DNA from 2 places in the Oerskovia sp. Root918 genome. Region 2 is predicted to be linked to the other one. Evidence: predicted binding sites of a transcription regulator. Region 2 holds the regulator's gene; the other holds the start of a gene.
What was found. Region 2 encodes HspR, which represses chaperone genes until heat shock. Its sites were predicted from a motif close to AAGTTGAGTCNNNNNGACTCAACTT; they were not measured.

Region 1 (3,394 bases), on a different contig from region 2:
CGCGGTCGCCGGGGAGGTCGGGGCCGACTTCTTCGTGGCCGACTTCGCGCGCCTGGCCGAGGTGCGGGCGCTCGCCGCCGACCTGCGCGAGCGCTACGAGAGGATCGACGTCCTCGCGAACAACGCGGGCGGCATCATGGCCGACCGCCAGGTCTCCGAGGACGGCCACGAGCTGACGTTCCAGGTGAACTACCTGGCGCCGTTCCTCCTCACCACGCTGCTGCTCGACCGCTTGGAGGAGAGCCACGCGAGCGTCATCAGCACGAGCAGCGCCGCGCACCGCCTGTTCAGCGACTTCCACCTCGACGACCTCGAGGCCGAGCGGTCGTACGCGCCCAACGCCGCATACGGGAACGCCAAGCTCGCGGTCAACCTGTTCACGCGCGAGCTCGACCGCCGGTACCGCGCGTCGGGGATCTCGGCCGCGGCCTTCCACCCGGGCGTGGTCGCGACGAACTTCGCGGCCACGTCGACGAGCGGCATGCGGGTCATGTACCAGACCGTGCTGAGCCGCTTCCTCACGTCGTCGGCCAAGGGGGCCGACACCCTGGTCTGGCTCGCGACGACGACCCCGGGCGTCGACTGGGAGCCGGGGAACTACTACGTCAAGCGCAAGATCGCGACGACCCACCCGCTCGTGGGCGACCCGCGGCTCGCGGCCGAGCTCTGGGACCGGAGCGTGGAGATGGTGGCCGGGGCCGACGAGCCGGGGACGGCGGCCTGACGGAGGCGGCCTCTGGGCTCTGGACCTCGGCGGATCGGGCCTCGCCCCTTCGGTGCCGACCATGCGGTTGTCGTCGGTTTCGTCCGCGTAATGAACGCCCACCGCATGCTCGAGTGACGCCGACCGCATGCTCGTGAGCGCCGCGCGTCCCCGGACAGCACGACGGGCCCGGTGCTCTCGCAACCGGGCCCGTCGATCTCACCGCGCCGCAGGCCGAAGGGGGGTGACCTGCGACGGGGAGGCTGGGAGGACCGTCAGGACGCCGAGGTCGTGACCTCGATGCGCTGCGGCGTCGTGCCGGCGTAGACGCCGGCGACGGTGACGGTCAGGACTCCTGCGTCGTACCGGGCGCTGATCGCGTCCGCGCTGGTGGCCTGGGGGAGCGTCACGACGCGGTGGAACGCGCCGTAGCGGACCTCGCGGACACGGCGGCCCTCGGTCTCCTCGGCCCGCTCGTCCTTGCGCTCGCCGCGCACGACGAGCTTGCGGCCCTCGACCTCGACCGTGACGTCCTGCGCGGGGTCGATGCCCGGCAGGTCGAAGCGGGCGACGAGGTCGTCGCCGTCCTGGAAGACGTCGGCGTGGGCCGGGACGCCCGCCACGGGACGGGCGGTGAGCAGGTCGCGCAGGGCGCGGTCGAAGGCGGGGGCGGGGGTGGTCAGGGTGGTCGTCATGGTGACTCCTTCAGTCGTGATGGAACCTCTGACGGGTACAACTTGAGTCACCCACGCTCAATTCCGGAACCGCGTTCGCCCTGGACGAACGACCGCGCCCGTGGGGCGGGGCTCGGCCTACTCGCAGCCCACCCCGTCGCCGTCGCGGTCCAGCTTCTTGCTGTACCCGGGCTCGCCGACGCGGATCGGTGCCTTGCCCGCCGCCGGCTCAGGCCTGGGGCGCTCCCAGGACCGCGACCAGGAAGTCGCCGCCCTCGGTGAACTGCCGCAGGTCCCACGTCGACAGCGTGAGCTGGACCTCGAGCCCGGCCTCGGCGGCGTCGGCGAAGAACGCGTCGAACGCGTAGCCACGTCCCGCGCCGAACCCGACGACGGCCCGCCCGCCCGGTGCCAGGTGGGCCCGGAAACGGCGCAGCACCTCGACCTCGGTCCCCGGCGCGAGGAACGTCACGACGTTCCCGGCGCACACGATCAGGTCGAACGGTTCGTCGACCCCCATCGTGGGCAGGTCGAGCTCGGCGATGTCCGCGACGAGCCACGTCGAGCCGGGATGGTCGGTCTCGGCGGCCTCGATGAGGAGGGGATCGACGTCGACCCCCACGACCGTGTGCCCGCGCGCCGCGAGCTCGGCGCCCACGCGACCCGGGCCACAGCCGGCGTCGAGGATCCGGGCCCCGCGCGGGAGCATGGCGTCGACGAGCCGCGCCTCGCCCGCGAGGTCCGCGCCCTGCGCAGCCATCGCGCGGAAACGCTCGACGTACCAGGTCGAGTGCGCGGGATTCATGGCGGTCTTCTGCTCCCAGCGCGTGGGGTTGGCCTTGCTCACCGGTGCTCCTCGGGGTCGGGCGGGGTGTGATGGGTCGGACGGGCCGTGCGGGTGGAGAGGTCGGGCGGGTTCGGTCGGGTCGGCGGGGCGTCCCGGGGGCTGTGGCAAGGGCCGACGGATCAGCTGACCGGCCGACCTGGCGCCCGGCTGACCGGATGCTGACCGGCCGACCTGGCGCGAGCTTCGACCGTACCTCTGCGGCGACCGCTGTCGGCAGCGGTCCAGGCCCGGGGCGACGGGGTCTCAGCGGCCGGGACCGACGGCGCCGGCCGGACAGGAACGACCCGCTGCCCACGCCGCACGGCCCCGCTGCCGCCTCTCTGGACCGACGACCCGCCGACCACGAGGTTCCGTGCGGTCGAGCACGAGGTTGAGAGCGGAATCCGCTCCATAACGGCCGCAACCTCGTTCTCGGCACCACGAAGCCGGCACCAGCCGCCGTACAAAAACCAGGAAGGAACCCCTACGGCTCCACGTCGTCGTGCAGCACCACGCGCGACAGCTCGATCCGGTCCCCGCGCTTCCAGTAGTGCAGCCTGCGGGCCGACGCACGCTTGCTCTGGAGCGAGGCCCGCCAGCACGTCGCGCCGTCCTCGCGCACGACCGCGGGGCTGCTGCCGCCCTCGTTGACGCGCAGCGGGTGCAGCTCACGGCCCGCGATGTGCTCGGCGTCGCCGGTCAGCACCTCGACCACGACGTCGACGACCTTGGCCCGCGAGACGCCCTCGATCGTCGCGAGCGACGGCAGGAACCTGTCCCCGAGCGCATACGGCGCGAGCGGTTTGGTCGCCTTCTCGGCGGCCGGGACGCGCCGGACCCATGCGAGCTGGACCTCGAACCGGAACTGCTCGACGGGGTCGAGGAAGACCGCGCCGTCGTCGGGGGCCGGGCCGCCGTGGCTCGCGGCCTTCTCGGCCTTCTTGAGCTGCTGCCGGCTGAGGTCGGCCTTGCGGTACCGGGTGCGGAAGTTCTCGGCCCGGGTCAGGGCCTCGGCCAGGTCCCGGTCGAGCTCGGCCGCACGCAACCGCAGCCCGCCGAGCTCGACCGCGGTCGCCTGCGCGGCCGCGCGCAGCAGCCCGACCTCGGCGGTCGCCGCGGCGAGGTCCGCCTCGAGCGTGCGGGCGCGGGTGCGGCTCGCCTCGAGCGCGAGGCTCATGTCGCGCAGCGCTC
Region 2 (3,394 bases):
CGCCTCGGACACCACGTCGTCCGCGTCCGAGGTCGAGTGGACGTACTGGCGCGCCACGGTACGGGCGGCAGCGGCGTGCCGCTCGTAGAGTGCACCGAACGCGGAGTGGTCGCCACCGCGCACGGCGGTGATCAGCTCGGCGTCGCTCGTCGAAGCGCCGTCCGCGTACGTCTCGACCTGGGTCATTCCCTCGCCCCTGACTGCGCCTCGTGCAGTTGAGGCTCCTCTCGCTCATAGTAGACGTCACGAACCCCAGTGTTTTCAACGTCTCACGGGCGATATGCGCTGCTTGTCCTATCCTCGCAGGGGCGATCCTCGCGAACCGCCCGGACCTCCGAGCGGATGAAACCAAAGTGCTCGGTCGGTATCGCGTCATGAGTGTCGGCCTGAGGGGTCTCATGGGTATGGACCTACGACCTGGCTACCCCCAGCCAGCCGTCGACTCGCTGCTCGCCGAGTGGCAGGCGGCGAGCATGGACTCCGTCTGGCTGCGCCCCGGCGACTGGTACCACCCTGCGGTGGAAGCGTTGGCCGAGGCGCTGACGGACGGACGCCCCACGGCCCCTGCCGCCGACCGGCTCGGCGAGGCTCGGGGGCACGTCGGCATCAGCATGGGCGAGACGATCGACGACCTCGCGTGCCTGTTCGGCGCCTGGGGCACCCAGCCCGAGCTCGACACCCTGCGCGCCCTGAGCACCGGATGGGTCCGCGGCAACGAGCCGAGCCTCCTGGTCCCGCTCACGACCGACCCGCGGTCGGGCCTGGCCACCCCCGAGTACCTCGTGCAGCGTCTGCGTGAGACGTACGGCGCGGGCGAGCGCAGCGGACGCCCCGCGTCCCGCACCCACTGCCTGCTGCTCGTGGACGTCGCGGTCGACCGGATCGACGGTTGGCAGAAGGTCGCGCGCGCGGCCGCGATGGGCAAGATCTTCACCGAGGTGTTCGGCACGGGCCATCCCGTCGCGACGCTCGGTGGGGGCGTCTACGCCGCGCTGTGCGAGCGCGGCGCGGACCTCGAGCCGGTGCGCTCCGAGCTGCGGCACCGGATCGAGCGCACCGCGCTCTCCTACGGCGTCACCGCGGTGCTCCGGCGACCTCCGCGCGTCTGGGTCGAGCCGCTCCCGACCGCTCACGCGGGAGCCGCGTCGCTCCTCCAGGCGCTCGGGCGCTGAGAGACCTTCCTCCTCGAGGCGCCGTGTCCCCGGAAACACCTCGACGCCCGTCGTCCGGCGAGGGACGAGCAGGGCGTCGAGGGGGAACGCGCGAGGGGTCGGGACTCGCTCAGCGAGGAGCGTAGGTGAGGCAGTCCGCGTGGTCGGCGCCCAGGGGGCCGGCTCCGACGCGGATCGAGGAGGCGTTGCACTCGAGCGACTCGTTGTGGGCGCACTCCCCGCGCTGGCAGGCGCCGACGTGGGCGATGACCTTCTCGAGGCCGCCCTTGGCCGTGAGCGGGATGAACGTGGCGCACTCGGCCTCGCCGCCGTGGGCGGCGATCGTCACGGCACCGGCGTGGCAGCCGTGCTCGTGGTTGTATCCGCAGCCGTCGATCGAACACTCGACGACCTGGGGCAACTCCATCAGGCTGCTCATGGGACTTCTCCTTGCTCGAGGGACAGGGGCAGATCAACCGTGCATTTCCTTCACGGTATTCCTTGATGCAGCCCTTGTATAGGAAGCAAGGCCTCACTCACTTCGGCGGAATTCCGCCATTTTTACGTCACACGAACCGCGCGTAAATGCGAAGAGAATCGCGTTCGACCCGGCATTTCACGCGTCGCGACGCGGGGCTCGGCGCGATCAGTCCCCGCGCCCGGGCCGCCAGAGGACGAGTGCCCGGGTCTCCGTGCCCTGCCCTGCGACGGTTCGTCCGGCGTCCTCCGGGCTGCCTCGCCGGACCCGTCGGCCGCGCGGGACCATGACCACGTCGCCGCTGACCCCCGCGGCGAAGACTCGCCCGCCCTCGAGCCGCGCCGAGAGCGCGTCGAGCCGGGACTGGAGCCGGTCGACCTGCTCCTCGAGCGCGAGGATGCGGCGGATCCCGGCGAGGTTGACGCCCTCCTCCTGGGAGAGCCGCTGGACCTCGAGGAGCTTCGCGACGTCGCGCTGGGAGTACCGGCGCCCGCGCCCCATGGTGCGGCGCGGGGTCACGAGCCCCAGCCGGTCGTACTGGCGCAGCGTCTGCGGGTGCATCCCGGCGAGCGCCGCCGCCTGCGAGATGGCGAGCACGGGGGCGTCGTCGTACGCGTTGAACGGCATCTGTGCCGCTGCCGCTCCGGACTCTTTCCTGACCATGCGTCCTCCTCTCACCATTCTGCTCTCGGGGGGTGGCGCTCGACGAGGCCTGCGGGGGCCTCGTCGAGCGCGGGTCCTGCTACTCCGCGGCGCGTCCGAACAGGTCCGAACGCACGTCGCTCTCGCCGTCTGTCGCTGCCGCGAGCTGCTCGACCGCTTCCTTGGCGGCCTTCGAGAGCTTCTGCGGCACGACGACCTGGATCGTGACGAGCAGGTCTCCGGTGGCCTTGGCGGTCTTGACGCCCTTGCCCTTGACGCGCAGCGTGCGTCCGGACGGCGTGCCCGCGGGGACCTTGACCTTGACGGGCTTGCCGTCGAGCTGCGGGACCTCGATGGTCGCGCCGAGCGCTGCCTCGGCGAACGTCACGGGGACCGTGAGCCGCAGGTTGTGCTTGTCATCGACCGAGAACACGGGGTGCGGCGTGACGTGCACCGTGATGACCAGGTCGCCCGGCGCTCCGCCCGCGACGCCCGGACGGCCCTTGCCACGCAGGCGGATCTTCTGGCCGTCGCGCACACCGGCAGGGATGCGGGCCGTGACGGTGCGGCCTTCGGTCGAGACGGTGACGGTCGCGCCCTCGACGGCGGGCCGGAAGCCGAGCGTCGCGGACGAGTGCACGTCGGCACCGGCCTGCGGCCTTGCCGCGTTGGGACGGAACCCGGTCTGGGCTCCCCCGCCGCCGAACATCGACCCGAGGATGTCCTCGAAGCCTCCGCCTCCGCCGGTCTGCGTGGAGTACCGCACTCGGCCTCCCCCGCCACCGCCACCACCGCCGCCGAACATGCCGCCGAAGATGTCCTCGAACCCTCCGGCCCCGCCGGCGGGCCCGCCGGCTCCTGCGGAGAAGCGGGCGCCCCCGCCGGCCATGGCACGGATCGCGTCGTACTGCTGGCGCTGCTCGGCGTCGGACAGGACCGCGTAGGCCTCGCCGATCTCCTTGAACTTCGCCTCGGCCTTGGCGTCACCCTGGTTCTGGTCGGGGTGGTAGGTGCGGGCCAGCTTGCGGTACGCCTTCTTGATCGCGGCGTCGTCGGCATCCTTGGGGACGCCGAGCGCGGCGTAGAAGTCCTTCTCGATCCAGTCCTGACCGGTCAAGGCGCC

Region 1: the regulator HspR is predicted to act here: its motif matches at 1,438-1,462, upstream of ASE27_RS16705 (Hsp20/alpha crystallin family protein).

What each region holds. Positions count from the first base shown of each region.
Region 1 covers NZ_LMJG01000015.1:338,481-341,874, reverse strand. The annotation lists gene ASE27_RS16710 (SDR family NAD(P)-dependent oxidoreductase) at 1-724, shown strand, start outside; gene ASE27_RS16705 (Hsp20/alpha crystallin family protein) at 979-1,398, opposite strand; partial or broken gene ASE27_RS19955 (excalibur calcium-binding domain-containing protein) at 1,516-1,590, opposite strand; gene ASE27_RS16700 (bifunctional 2-polyprenyl-6-hydroxyphenol methylase/3-demethylubiquinol 3-O-methyltransferase UbiG) at 1,607-2,182, opposite strand; gene ASE27_RS16695 (hypothetical protein) at 2,688-3,394, opposite strand, start outside.
Region 2 covers NZ_LMJG01000001.1:269,326-272,719, reverse strand. The annotation lists gene ASE27_RS21105 (sigma-70 family RNA polymerase sigma factor) at 1-186, opposite strand, end outside; gene ASE27_RS01200 (hypothetical protein) at 405-1,172, shown strand; gene ASE27_RS01195 (DUF1540 domain-containing protein) at 1,282-1,590, opposite strand; gene ASE27_RS01190 (heat shock protein transcriptional repressor HspR) at 1,798-2,292, opposite strand; gene ASE27_RS01185 (DnaJ C-terminal domain-containing protein) at 2,372-3,388, opposite strand.